Regions from separate parts of the Rhizobium sp. SL42 genome, predicted to be linked through region 2. Evidence: predicted binding sites of a transcription regulator. Region 2 holds the regulator's gene; each other region holds the start of a gene.
What was found. Region 2 encodes LexA, which represses DNA repair genes until DNA is damaged. Its sites were predicted from a motif close to TGTTCNNNNTGTGTTCNG; they were not measured.
Positions count from the first base shown of each region.

Region 1: the regulator LexA is predicted to act here: its motif matches at 1,124-1,141, upstream of IM739_RS16710 (DUF5680 domain-containing protein).
Region 3: the regulator LexA is predicted to act here: its motif matches at 2,175-2,192, upstream of recA (recombinase RecA).

Region 1 covers NZ_CP063397.1:3,533,377-3,537,888, reverse strand. The annotation lists gene IM739_RS16715 (hybrid sensor histidine kinase/response regulator) at 1-541, opposite strand, end outside; gene IM739_RS16710 (DUF5680 domain-containing protein) at 649-1,107, opposite strand; gene IM739_RS16705 (TerC family protein) at 1,329-1,958, shown strand; gene IM739_RS16700 (HWE histidine kinase domain-containing protein) at 2,046-4,512, opposite strand, start outside.
Region 2 covers NZ_CP063397.1:2,573,334-2,577,845, forward strand. The annotation lists gene IM739_RS12200 (ComEC/Rec2 family competence protein) at 1-1,339, shown strand, start outside; gene lexA (transcriptional repressor LexA) at 1,420-2,139, opposite strand; gene IM739_RS12210 (HlyD family type I secretion periplasmic adaptor subunit) at 2,464-3,807, opposite strand; gene IM739_RS12215 (type I secretion system permease/ATPase) at 3,820-4,512, opposite strand, start outside.
Region 3 covers NZ_CP063397.1:2,943,159-2,947,670, reverse strand. The annotation lists gene cckA (cell cycle histidine kinase CckA) at 1-103, shown strand, start outside; gene IM739_RS13980 (pseudouridine-5'-phosphate glycosidase) at 181-1,107, opposite strand; gene IM739_RS13975 (carbohydrate kinase family protein) at 1,133-2,077, opposite strand; gene recA (recombinase RecA) at 2,319-3,404, shown strand; gene alaS (alanine--tRNA ligase) at 3,560-4,512, shown strand, end outside.

The DNA of each region.
Region 1 (4,512 bases), 960 kb from region 2:
TCGGCTGGGTGATCAGCTGGAATTTCGAGATCAGCCGGATGCCATAGGTGACAAGGGGCAGGACAACGACGGCGGATATGATGTAGCCGAGCCAGAGCGGTACGCCAAAGGCGAGCTGCAGCGCGCCGGTCATGATCGATGCCTCGATGGCGAAGAGCATGAAGGTGAAGCTGGCATAGATCAGCGAGGTGATGGTCGAGCCGATATAGCCGAAGCCTGCGCCGCGGGTGAGCAGGTCGATGTCGACGCCGTGGCGGATCGCATAACGGCTGATCGGCACGCCGACGAGCAGCATCAGGATCGCGGCGACGACAATGGCAAAAAAGGCGTTGGTGGTGCCATAGGCGAGCGTGATCGTGCCGCCGATGGCCTCCAGTGCGAGGAAGGAAATGGCCCCGATCGCCGTCTGGGAAATCCGGCTGGAGGAGAATTGCCGCGCGCTCTTGGCGGTAAAGCGAAGCGCATAGTCTTCAAGCGTCTGGTTGGCCACCCAACGATTGTATTCGCGGCGGACGGGGATGATGCGTTGGCGTGCCGGCATGCCTAAATTCTAGCGCCTTTTGTAGGTTGGCTGTCGTTTGGGCATTTTCACGGGAATGGCTGGAATAGCAAGGGCGGTTCGCAGACGCTATGGAGCAAAGACGGGTTTCACGGCTTGATGATGCCACCCTGATAATCCAGTTGATAGGCGAGGCGGTCGTTGACCAGGATGCGCTCGATGCCGCGGAAGCCGCGGTGGTCGCCGACGCTTTCATCTATGTATTCCCCGTCCGCGTGCTGGAAGGAGAATCCGCCAAGGAACCGGCCCTCCCGATAAAGAGCGGTTAGCGCAGATTTGATGATGGTGCCGGCGCGCGTCGAGCAGAGAAGCATGGGTTCCGTGATGCGGCCGTAGTAATTCATTGCCCAAACCGGTTCGTCGTCGATCCAGACGACTTCCTGGCCGAGAAAGTCGGTGCCGCCGAAATAGCTGTCCATGTAGCGGAATTCGTTCCGCTCATGGAGAATGTCATGCGAGCGCGTGCGGCAGGGCACTCGCGCATGGCTCCCGCCACCGGCATAGCAGGCAGCCTTTGCCTCGATGATAAATTGTTCCAACTCCCTCATTGCTGCCCTCCTATGGTGGAACATAAAGAGAACATAGCGGGGCAAGCTGCGTGTTTCAAGATGTAGAAGCGAATGTACGTGTCGCCAGCAATCGAAATGGCTTCGGAACCGTTGTGAATGGTGAAGAAGCAGCCCCCTGTTGGCATTTTCGATCTTTCATTCACGCGGCCATGCTGTATGTGATGCCGACATCAGGAACGTGGGGACGAACCAATATCATGATGGAAATCTTTACCGCCGCAGGTCTTGCGGCAATGTTCCAGGTCGTCGCAATCGATCTGGTTCTGGCGGGTGACAATGCGATCGTCATCGGTCTGGCTGCTGCCGGTCTCCCGGCTCACCAGCGCAACAAGGCGATCCTCGTCGGCATCATCGCCGCGACGGTCATGCGCATCGGTTTTGCGTTGGGCACGGCCTACCTTCTCAATATTGTCGGCCTGCAATTGCTCGGTGGCGTGCTTCTGGCCTGGGTGTGCTGGAAGATGTGGGTGGAGCTTCGCGCGGCGGCACATGTGCCGCATCACGAAGGCGAAACCGACGATGTCGAGCTGAACACCGACAAGACCTTTATGCAGGCGGCAATCCAGATCGTGATCGCCGATGTGTCGATGTCGCTCGACAACGTGCTGGCGGTTGCCGGCGCTGCCAAGGAACACACCTCGATTCTGGCGATCGGCCTTGTCCTGTCGATCGCGCTGATGGGCCTTGCGGCGAATTTCGTGGCCAAGCTGCTGCACAAGCATCGCTGGATTGCCTATGTCGGTCTCGGTGTCATCGTCTACGTCACCGTCACGATGATCTATCACGGCATGATCGAAGTCTGGCCCTACATTTCAGGCTACCTGGCATAAGCGCCATCTGCCAAAGATCGATACAAGAAAGCCGGATCCCGCAAGGGATCCGGCTTTCTTGTATCTCGGTTGCGCGGCCAGTAGCCCTCAGTTGATACGGTCCTGCAGGCGTGCGGAGAGTGCGGCCACCAAGGCAACGCTGTCATACGGTTTGCGCACGACGGGCACGTCGGCGAAATTTTCCGGAACGATGGAGCGGTCATCATAGCCGGTGGCGAAGACAAAGGGGATATTGCGGCGCGCCAGCTCTTCGGCAACCGGCACCGAGGTGTCGCGGCCGAGGTTGATGTCGAGAATGGCAATCCCCGGTGTGAAGTTTTTCAAGCGATTCAGAGCATCGGCGCTCGAACTCGCGGTGACGACGTTTTCCAGGCCGGCATCGGCCAGCATCATCTCGGCGTCCATGGCGATCAGCACCTGGTCCTCGACAAGAAGGATGCGCAGCGAGGAGTCGAGCACGGGCGCGGCACTGGCAGGTGTCGATTGCAACATCTGGCTGTCCATCTGCGGTTCCACTTCTTCCCAAGATAAGAAACGCCCGGGCAGGCGGAATTCGGCAAACAGGCCGGTCGAACGATAGTCAACACGGCTGCTGCCACCCAGATCATAAGGAATGCTGCGCTCAATCAAGGCTGTGCCAAAACCCTTGCGGCTCGGCATGCCGACAGTCGGCCCGCCATCCTCGTCCCAGGTTATCAGGCAATCACCGTTTTCCTCGCTCTGCCACTGGACGGTGAGGCTGCCGCCGGGCGTGGACAGGGCGCCATATTTGGCGGCGTTGGTGCAGAGTTCATGAATGACCAGCGCCGCGACTGCGTGGGCCCTGGCATCCAGCGTCACCGATGGACCAAGCAGCGAAAATTTCGTGTTGCCGGCGCGATAGGGCAGCAGTTCCGTCTCCAGAAGGTTGCTCAGTCCGCCGCCGCCGCCGCCTCGGGTCAACTGGTCGTGGGCATGGGAGAGGGCATGAATGCGGCCACGCAGCGAGCCGATATAGTCCTCGATCGGGCGCGCATCCTTTGTCGGCGCAACGATGAGAGACTTGATCACGGCGAGGATATTCTTGACCCGATGGTTCAGTTCCTCATTCAGCATGCGCTGGCGGACATCGGCCTTGCTGCGTTCTTCCTCCATCATCTCGCTGTGGCGCAGCACGATTTCGACGGTGGCCGAGCGCACGGCTTCGGCGATTTCGATGTCGGATTCGCTCCACGGCTCCGCCTGGCGATGGACCGTCTCCTTCCAGATGGCAAAGCTCTTGCGCGGCGTCAATCGATCGCCGAGTGGTCCGATGTCGTATGATTTTTCCGGATTGCCTGCCCAGTTCAGCGTCTGGAGACGTTCCTTGCGGAAAAAGAAAAGATAATCGCGCGCGATCTGAGATAGCGGGATGGCCATCAGGCCGGAAACATCCTCGAAATAATTCTCCGCGTCCGGAAAGATTTCGGACAGCATGTGGTTCGCCCAGATCCTGCCATCGGCAACCTCGCCGACAAAGCGGGCCAGAGCCGCTTCGACACCGGCTGGAGGCGTGGTTCCGACGGAGGTCCATCGCCCGTTCATCCACAGTCCGACGCCGTCGCAGTCGAGCAGCGACTGAAAAGCCGGCAGGGCGCCTGCAAACAGCGCGTCGACGTCGGTGTAATGCGAAGCCGTCTGGAGGAAATGGTCGAGCGAGCGCCGCGTTTCGTTGGCGATGTCGAGCTTGCGCTTCTGTTTCAGCGCCAGCAGGTGCAGTGAGAAGAACTCACCGAACATTTCAGCGGCGATACGCTCGGACATGCTGAGGGTTTTTGGCGCGTAGTGATGACAGGCGATCAGGCCCCAGAGCGTGCCGTTGGTGATGATGGATATCGACATAGACGCGCCAACACCCATGTTACGCAGATATTCGCAGTGGATCGGCGAAACGCTGCGCAGGTGCGCAAAGGAGAGGTCGAGGGGCATGCCGGCTGTGTCCAGCTCCGGAACGAGCGGCACCCGGGTGCCGCCTGCGTCCGAGATCACCCGGATCGGATTCTGCATGTAAAGGGCGCGCGCCTGGCGCGGGATATCGCTCGCCGGGAAATACTGTCCGAGAAAGCTTTCAAGGTCGGTGCGCTTGGCTTCGCTGACGACCTTGCCGGAGCCATCCTCCTCGAAGCGATAGATCATCACCCGGTCATAACCGAGTACGGCCTGCACCAGACGGGCCGAAGCGCCGATCAGCGCGTCGATATCGGTAATATCCTTGACGCGACCGATCATCTCGCGCGCCAATTGAAGCGGCTGCGTGCGGCGCAGCGATGGTTCGAACTCGACAATGGCGCCGCCGTCCTGGCGATGGACGGCGATATCGAAATGGGCGTCGTTCGGCATGCGCATATGTGCAAGCACCGCCGGGCGGCTGGCCTCGGGGGCCGCGGCAATGGCGTTGCGCAGATCGTGGGTGACTTCGGCGCCAAGCATATCGAGAATCGACCGGCCGTTCAGGTCGCCGTCGACATCCAGCATGGCGCCGGCGTTGGCGGAATGGCGCAGAACCTTGGAAAGCTCGCGGTCGCAATGCAGCAGA
Region 2 (4,512 bases):
TCAGGTCTCGGCAGTGAGGGCCTATCTGATGACTTCGATCATGCTGGTGGCTGTGCTTGTTGACCGTCCCGCGATCAGCCTGCGCAACCTTGCTCTGGCCGCGACCATCATCCTGATCGTCCAGCCCTCTGCCGTGCTGGGCCCCAGTTTCCAGATGTCGTTTGCGGCCACCGCGGCGCTGATCGCCGGTTACGCTGGCTGGCGATCGAGACCCAGACACCTGCTTCCACGCTTTCGCGCGCGCAAATACGTCGTGCTTGCGACCTTGGGGCGCTTTTTCGGCGGGACGTTGGCGACCTCCCTGATCGGCGGACTGGCGACGGCGATATTTGCAATCAACCATTTTCATCGGCTTTCGACCCACAGCCTCGAGGCCAATCTGATTGCCATGCCGTTGATATCTCTGATTGTGATGCCGGCAGGCTTTGTTGCGATGATTCTCATGCCGCTCGGGCTCGACGCCCCATTCCTAATTGTCATGGGCTACGGCCTCGAATGGGTCCTGCTTGTCGCCCGGGAGATTGCAGGATGGGGTGACGGTTACGCGTTCACGCGTCAACCGGACTGGCTCCTGCCGCTGACCGTTGCCGGTTTTCTGCTGTTGACGCTTTTGCGCAGTCCTTTGCGTCATGCGGGGACCGTCGTGATGGCCGTCACCTTGCTGGCGGCGGCCCTTTCGAACCAGAAGCCGAGGGCCGATCTGGTCGTCAGTGAAGACGGGCGGTTGGTAGGATTCTGGCCGGGCACGACAGCAACGCCGACGGAGGGTGATCGGATCGCCACCAACCGCATCCGCCCGCCCGCTTTCATCTTCGATCAATGGCAGCCCGCGCTCGGCGTTACCGCCGCGATTGCGCCACAGACAATGTCCGGTCCTGCAGTCGACGCTGTTTCGCCGGACAGGCCAAGGCGCACGCCTCTGTCGGAAATGGAAATCTCTGTGGCCCGTCAACGGCTCGAAGATCTTCTCGCCTCAGCCGGCAACCGGTATTTCACCTGCACCAAGAGCGCCTGCGCCGCCGTGCTTGACGGTTGGCGCATCATCACGCTCGACCGCCACGAGGTGACGGGCATCGCCTGTGATCTAGCCGATCTTGTCATCGTTTCCCAGCGCCCGGGTTTTGACGACTGCCGGTCCGGCGCGCGGCTGATTTCGGCTGACAGTCTGCGCAGTAGCGGAACCCTCGAAATCTTCCTTCGTGATCGCTCCAGCCGCACGCTGACGATCGTCCCTTCCTTTGCCGGTCCGTCGCGTCCCTGGACGCGTCACCGCCTGTATGATTGGCAAAACGGTTCGCAAGCCGAAAGCCATTCGGCCGACCTGCTTTCCCAGCAGTAGTCTGGCAACATGGAGCGGAACCGGGGGAGAGCAGGCCAAATGGCGCGACCGAAAAGACGAGCAGACGCCGGCACGACCCGTCAGTGATAGCGGCGGATGAGGCCGACGAGCTTGCCCTGGATCTTCACCCGGTCTGGCCCGAAAATGCGCGTCTCGTAGGCCGGATTGGCCGCCTCCAGCGCGATCGATGCCCCACGCCGGCGAAAGCGCTTCAGCGTAGCCTCTTCGTCGTCAACCAGGGCCACGACGATGTCGCCGGGATTGGCGTTGGATGCATTGCGGATGATCACGGTGTCGCCGTCGAGAATGCCGGCATCGATCATCGAATCGCCCTTGACCTCCAGCGCATAGTGCTCGCCCGAGCCGATCATCTCGGCCGGTACGGTGATGTCATGGGTATTGTTCTGGATGGCAGAGATTGGAACACCTGCGGCGATCCGGCCCATGACCGGAACGCTCACCGATGCGGATCCGCCGTCAGGGGACGACTTGCTCGGCGCAGCTGGTGCCGGCGGTGTCTTGCCAAGGCTGCCTTCTATCACGCTGGGCGCAAAGCCGCGCCGTGGCTGCAGGCTCGGCGTATAGGCTTCCGGCAGCTTGATGACTTCAAGCGCTCGAGCCCTGTTCGGCAGGCGGCGGATGAAGCCGCGCTCCTCCAGTGCCGTGATCAACCGGTGAATCCCGGATTTCGACGCCAGATCGAGTGCGTCCTTCATTTCGTCGAAAGAGGGAGGCACGCCGGATTCCTTCATCCGTTCATGGATGAATAGAAGCAGTTCCTGTTGCTTGCGCGTCAGCATATGCGATGCCCCAATTGGTGAAACAAATACAGAACAGACACTATATGTTCCATATGTGTTCCGCAAGGGGATAAATTTCCGTGAACTTTGCATGTGATTTGCTGACCGACTGCGAAAAAAATCGCCAATGCCAATTTACTCGGGTGGCCGCGGCGCACCAAAGCCGTCGGCATAGACACCGTCTTCAATCGTAGCGACGGTGCGGTGTTCCGGGTCGATGGCATCGTGCGTTGATAAGTCCGTGCGGACAGGGCTCACGGCAGCGGTCTGTCCTGTGGCGCAAGTATTGGACCGGGGTTGGTGTAGCCCCCGGTCGCTGATGGGTCACTGTTCGGAAAAGGCGCGCGACATGCTGTCGGTAATCGGTCTGGCGATATAGTTGAAGAAGGTGCGCTCGTTGGTCTGGATCATCACTTCGGCCGGCATGCCGGGTGTCGGCGTGAAGCCATGAACCCGTGCCAGTTCCGTTGGTGGAATGTTGATCCGGGCGAGATAGACGTCATGCGGGGCGGTCGACGTATTGCCGGATTGCTGCAGCGCGTCCGCCGACAGGTAGAAGACATCGCCCTTGAGCACGGGCGTCGTTCTCTGGTTCAGGGCAACCAGCCGAATGGTGGCCGACTGGCCCAGCTTGACGCTGTCGATGTCGTTGCGCGGGATCTGAGCTTCGATGATCAGCGGCACGCCGGCGGGCAGGATTTCGAGGATTGCCTTGCCGCTTTCGATGACACCGCCGTTGGTGTGATAGTGGATCCGGACGACGGTGCCGGAAACCGGCGCATTGATTGTCGCGCGCTCGAGGATATTGGCCGCTTCCCGCAACTGCTCCCGCACCATGTCGCGCTCGCTCTGAATGGCCTGCAGCCGCTCGAGTGCATCTTCGCGATAGGCACTTTCCGCGCGCAACACTTCCTGCTCGCCCTTCGTCCGTTGTGCCTGGGTCTCGGCGATTTCCGCCTCAAGCCGTCCGATCTGGCCGTCCGCCTCGGCGATGGCCCGCAGCAGAGCCTTGACCTCGTTGGCCCGGGCCACGCCCTTTTCCAGCAGGATCTGCTTTGCGGCATATTCATCCTTCAGCAGTTCGAGCTGGCGGATGGACGCATCGCGTTGCCTTGTATAGCCAATTTCGCGGAATTCGAGTGCCCGGATGTTTTGTTGCAGCAAGGCGCTCTCGCTGGAGAGCTTTTGCCGCTGCGCCCTGAAATTCAGCTGCTGGCTGACCAGGATCGCCCAGACGTCGGGATCGCCGCGGTGTTCTTTCAGCAACGAGGAAAGATCCAGTTTCTCGACGGTCTCGAACTGCGCGGTCAGCCGCGCCGCCGTCACATCCAGTCGCATGCGGCGTAGGAACAGTTCACGTTTTTTCGCCTGGGCCGCAGTCTCGTCCAGTTGCACGAGAGCCTGTCCTTCGACCACCTGATCGCCTTCGCTGACGAGGATTTGCTCGATAATGCCACCCTCCAGATGCTGGAGGATCTTGTTCTGGCCGGTCGCGACGAAGCTGCCTTGGGCAATGACCGCAGCGGCAAGCGGCGCGGTCGATGCCCAAGTGCCGAACCCGCCGAAGGCGATGGCCATCAGAACGAGGCCGATAATCGTCTGCTTGCTGATCGACCGTGGCACGTCGGAATACCACTCGATATCGTGGACTTTGGCGATGTCTACCATGCACGTCGCCTCCTATTGCAGTTGATGGCCGAATGAACCGCCTTCGATGTCGATGCCGCGGGCTTGCAATGCCTTCAGCACATCCATGCGCATGCCGAACAAGGCGACGGTGCCGTTGACCAAGAGCAGGATCTTGTCGACGCTGTTGAGCAGGGCAGGGCGCTGGGTCACGGTGATCATGGTGATCTTTTGCTCCTTGGCATGCTGAAGCGCGCGCATCAGGGCCACGTCGCCGGCGCTGTCGAGGTTGGAATTGGGCTCGTCGAGAACCACCAGATGCGGGTCGCCGAAAAAGGCCCGGGCCAGTGCAATGCGCTGCTTCTGGCCGCCCGACAGGGGTGAGCCGTCGGCAGCCACCATCGTTTCATAGCCATGCGGCAGGCCCGCGATCATTTCGTGCACATCGGCCAGCATGGCGGCGCGGTAGATCTGCTCGTCATCGGCATCGGAGCGCATCCGGGCAATATTGGCCTTGATGGTTCCGGGGAAGAGCTGCACGTCCTGCGGCAGGTAGCCGATGTTTTCGCCGAACTGCCGCTGGTCCCAGTTGCGAAGGTCCATCAGGTCCAGCCGTACATTTCCGGATGTCGGCAGGATCGAGCCGACCAGCATCTTGCCGAGCGTGGTCTTTCCCGCACCGGAATTGCCGATGACGGCAAGCGAATCGCCTGGCTGGAGAGCAAACGAAATCCCGTTCAGCACGAC
Region 3 (4,512 bases), 370 kb from region 2:
GCGCAATCTACCCGCGGATGCCAAATTCGGTTTCCTGCCCAAGCCCTTCTCGCTGAAGCAGCTGGCGGTGGCCGTTCGTGAGATGCTTGACGGCCAGGGCTGAGATCCTGGGATATCGGACCTAAAAAATCCGCGCTGGCGACAGCGCGGATTTTTTGCTTCTTGGCTACGGCGACGGTATCAGCCGTTCATTGCGACTGCGATTTCCGCGGCCAGACGAGCATTGTTTTCGACCAGCGCGATATTGGTCTTCAGGCTGCGGCCTTCCGTGAGATGAAAGAGATTGTCGAGCAGGTACGGGGTGACCTGCTTTCCGGCGATCTCGTCCCGTTCGGCATTGGCCAGCGCGCGGCTGATGTAGATTTCCATTTCCTCGCGCGGGATCTCGTCTGCTTCGGGAACGGGGTTGGCGATCAGCATGCCGCCATCGATGCCAAGCTGTTCGCGCAGCTTCTGGAAGTTGGCGATCGCTGCAGGGCTTGTCAGATTGAGGACGCTCTTGAGGCCGGAACTGCGCGACCAGAAAGCCGGGAAATCCTCGCTGTCATAGGTGACGACCGGCACGCCACGGGTTTCAAGCACTTCAAGGGTTTTGGGAATATCGAGAATGGCCTTCGGACCGGCAGATACAACAATGACCGCCGTCCGTGCCAGTTCTTCAAGGTCGGCGGAAATGTCGAAGCTTTCTTCAGCGCCACGATGCACGCCGCCGATGCCGCCTGTTGCAAAGACATGGATGCCGGAACGATAGGCGGCGATCATCGTTGCCGCGACCGTGGTGGCGCCATTGCGGCGCTCGGCGAGCGCAAAGGCTAGGTCGGCGCGCGACAGTTTCATCACGTTGTTCATCTGGGCCAGCGCTTCCAATTGCGAAGGCTCGAGGCCGATATGCAGCACGCCATTCATCACGGCAATGGTCGCCGGCACTGCGCCCTGCTGGCGGATGATCGTTTCGACGCTCTTCGCCATGTCGAGATTGCCAGGGTAAGGCATGCCGTGGGTGATGATGGTCGATTCGAGCGCCACGATCGGCGCGCCACGCTGCTTGGCGGCGCTGACTTCGCTGGAATAGGCAATGGGCAGGAGGGGGGAGATGGAACGGTTCATTTGAGCTTCCAGATGGTTTTGCCCGTCATGGCAGGAAACGGGCCCGTGGGACAAGAGCCAACTGTGTTTCCAGCCGCTGGGGCGTGAGGTTTTCTTCAGTTGCATGCAGGGAGGCAAGGGTAATCGAGGCGGTCGCGGTTGCCTGACGAAGTGCGCCGCAAAGGTCGCCGCCGGCCAGCCGGGCGTTCAGGAAACCGGCGGCGAAGGCGTCGCCGGCGCCGGTGACGTCGGCAATCTGGGTCACCGGTGCGGGTTCGATGGCCGCCGCCGATGTCTCATCAAATGCAATCGCAATGCGCCCGCCACTGGTGACGCTGCCACCGCGCAGGCCGGCCAGACGGAGAAGCGATGGCCAGTCCTCCGGTTGTACTGCCGTCTTTCCAGTCAGGCTTTCGGCTTCGGCGACGTTGAGGAATAGGTGGTCGATCCGTGGCAGGGCCTCCCTGAGGCGAAGGACCTTTGCCGGGGATATGGCGATGGCTGACAGGCCGATGCCGCGCTGGGTTGCCTCATCGGCCAGGGCTGCGATTGTTGGCCCCGGCAGGTTGGCGTCACACAGGACATGGCGTGCAATGTCGAGGCTGTCGCGTGTGGAACGGGCCCGCAGCCGGCGCGCGCTGAACATGTCGTACAGTGCCATGTCGGCAAGGGCGATGACCAGATTGCCGTCGCGCTCGAGGATGGCGGTGTAGCTTGGCGTGGCGCGATCGAGAAAGACCACCGGGCAGTCGTCGAGGCCGGCGCGCTCTGCGGCATCCGCCACCGTCTGGCCCGCCGCGTCGCCGCCACGGGGTGCAACAAGGCGAACACGGTGTCCGAGCCGTGAAAGATTGCTGGCGGCATTGAACACGCCGCCACCCGCCTCCTCGAACCATTGGCCGGGATTGCTGGAGCCTGGTTTCGTTTCCCCGAACAGACGTCCGCGGCGATCGATATGGGCGCCGCCGATGGCCAGAATATCAAAGCTCATGCACGGCACTTTCTCACACGGATGATCCGAATCGCAAGGACATAAAAACTTCAATTTCGCAATGTAAGACACTGTTTGCAAAAGCTTTTCCAAGGTGCGGAACATTTGTCGAACATGGTTGAAAAAGCCGTTTTCTCTCAATGGCTTGAATGGCGCTTGCAAAGGTGGAACAAAAGAAGTACATACAGTCCATCGGCGGCTTCATTGCCTATGCGGCCTCAATAACCTAAAGGTGGATCAAATGGCACAGAATTCTTTGCGGTTGGTAGAGGACAAATCGGTGGATAAAAGCAAGGCATTGGAAGCGGCGCTCTCGCAGATCGAACGTTCGTTCGGCAAGGGCTCGATCATGAAGCTCGGCGCGAACGAGAGTGTGGTCGAAGTCGAGACTGTCTCGACGGGATCGCTCAGCCTCGATATTGCGCTCGGTATCGGTGGTCTGCCGAAGGGCCGAATCATTGAAATCTATGGACCGGAAAGCTCGGGCAAGACGACGCTTGCGCTGCAGACGATTGCCGAAGCGCAGAAAAAGGGCGGTATCTGCGCCTTCGTCGATGCCGAGCACGCACTGGATCCGGTCTATGCCCGCAAGCTGGGTGTCGATCTGCAGAACCTGCTGATCTCGCAGCCGGATACCGGCGAGCAGGCGCTCGAAATCACCGACACTTTGGTGCGCTCCGGCGCTGTCGATGTACTGGTTGTCGACTCTGTCGCGGCACTAACTCCGCGCGCCGAAATCGAAGGCGAGATGGGCGACAGTCTTCCGGGTCTGCAGGCGCGCCTTATGAGCCAGGCGTTGCGCAAGCTCACCGCATCGATTTCCAAGTCGAAGACTATGGTGATCTTCATCAACCAGATCCGCATGAAGATCGGCGTGATGTTCGGTTCGCCGGAAACGACCACCGGCGGCAATGCACTGAAGTTCTATGCCTCGGTTCGCCTCGACATCCGCCGCATCGGCGCGGTCAAGGATCGTGAAGAGGTTGTCGGCAACCAGACACGCGTCAAGGTCGTCAAGAACAAGATGGCACCTCCGTTCAAGCAGGTCGAATTCGACATCATGTATGGCGAAGGCGTTTCGAAGACCGGTGAGCTCGTCGATCTCGGCGTCAAGGCCGGCATTGTCGAGAAATCGGGTGCTTGGTTCTCCTACAATAGCCAACGTCTCGGCCAGGGGCGTGAAAATGCCAAGCTGTTCCTGCGTGACAATCCGGCGCTTGCGCAGGAAATCGAACTTGCACTGCGCCAGAATGCCGGTCTGATCGCAGAGAAGTTCCTGCAGAACGGTGGTCCCGACGCCAATGATGGCGATAGCGCCGAAGACTAAGTCTCGCGCTGTCCCAGATTTGAATTCAGGCCGGCCATGTTTCGAAAGAGGCATGGCCGGTTTTCTATTGCGTGGCTGGACAGCGACCATACCGGACGATAAAAGCCATTGATTTTGCGAATTGGCCGGCTTGCGGCCTGAATGAAGGGCGTGACATGAGCGGTGTAAACGACATCCGGTCGACTTTTCTCGATTACTTCAAGACGAACGGTCACGAGGTCGTATCCTCCAGCCCGCTGGTGCCGCGCAACGACCCGACATTGATGTTCACCAATGCCGGCATGGTGCAGTTCAAGAACGTTTTTACCGGTTTGGAACAGCGTCCTTATTCGCGCGCCGTAACCGCGCAGAAATGCGTGCGCGCCGGCGGCAAGCATAACGACCTGGACAATGTCGGCTATACCGCCCGTCACCATACCTTCTTCGAAATGCTCGGCAATTTCTCCTTTGGCGACTATTTCAAGGAAAATGCCATCGAGCTGGCCTGGAACCTGATCACCAAAGAATTCGGCATCGACAAGAACCGGCTGCTGGTGACCGTCTATCATACAGACGATGAAGCGCATGGCTTGTGGAAGAAGATCGCGGGCCTGACGGATGACCGGATCATTCGGATTCCGACCAGTGACAATTTCTGGGCCATGGGTGATACCGGTCCGTGCGGTCCCTGTTCCGAGATCTTTTACGATCACGGCGACCATATCTGGGGCGGACCGCCCGGTTCGCCGGAAGAGGATGGCGACCGCTTCATCGAAATCTGGAATCTCGTCTTCATGCAATACGAGCAGGTGACGAAGGAAGAACGCATCGACCTTCCCCGTCCGTCGATCGACACGGGCATGGGCCTTGAGCGCGTCGCCGCCCTGTTGCAAGGCAAGCATGACAATTATGACATCGATCTGTTCCGTTCGCTGATCGAGGCGTCTGTCGAACTGACTGGCGTCAAGGCCGAAGGCGAGCGCCGGGCCAGCCACCGGGTGATCGCGGACCACCTGCGTTCGTCGGCTTTCCTGATTGCCGATGGCGTTCTGCCTTCGAACGAGGGACGTGGTTATGTCCTGCGCCGGATCATGCGGCGGGCCATGCGCCATGCGCAGCTCCTCGGCGC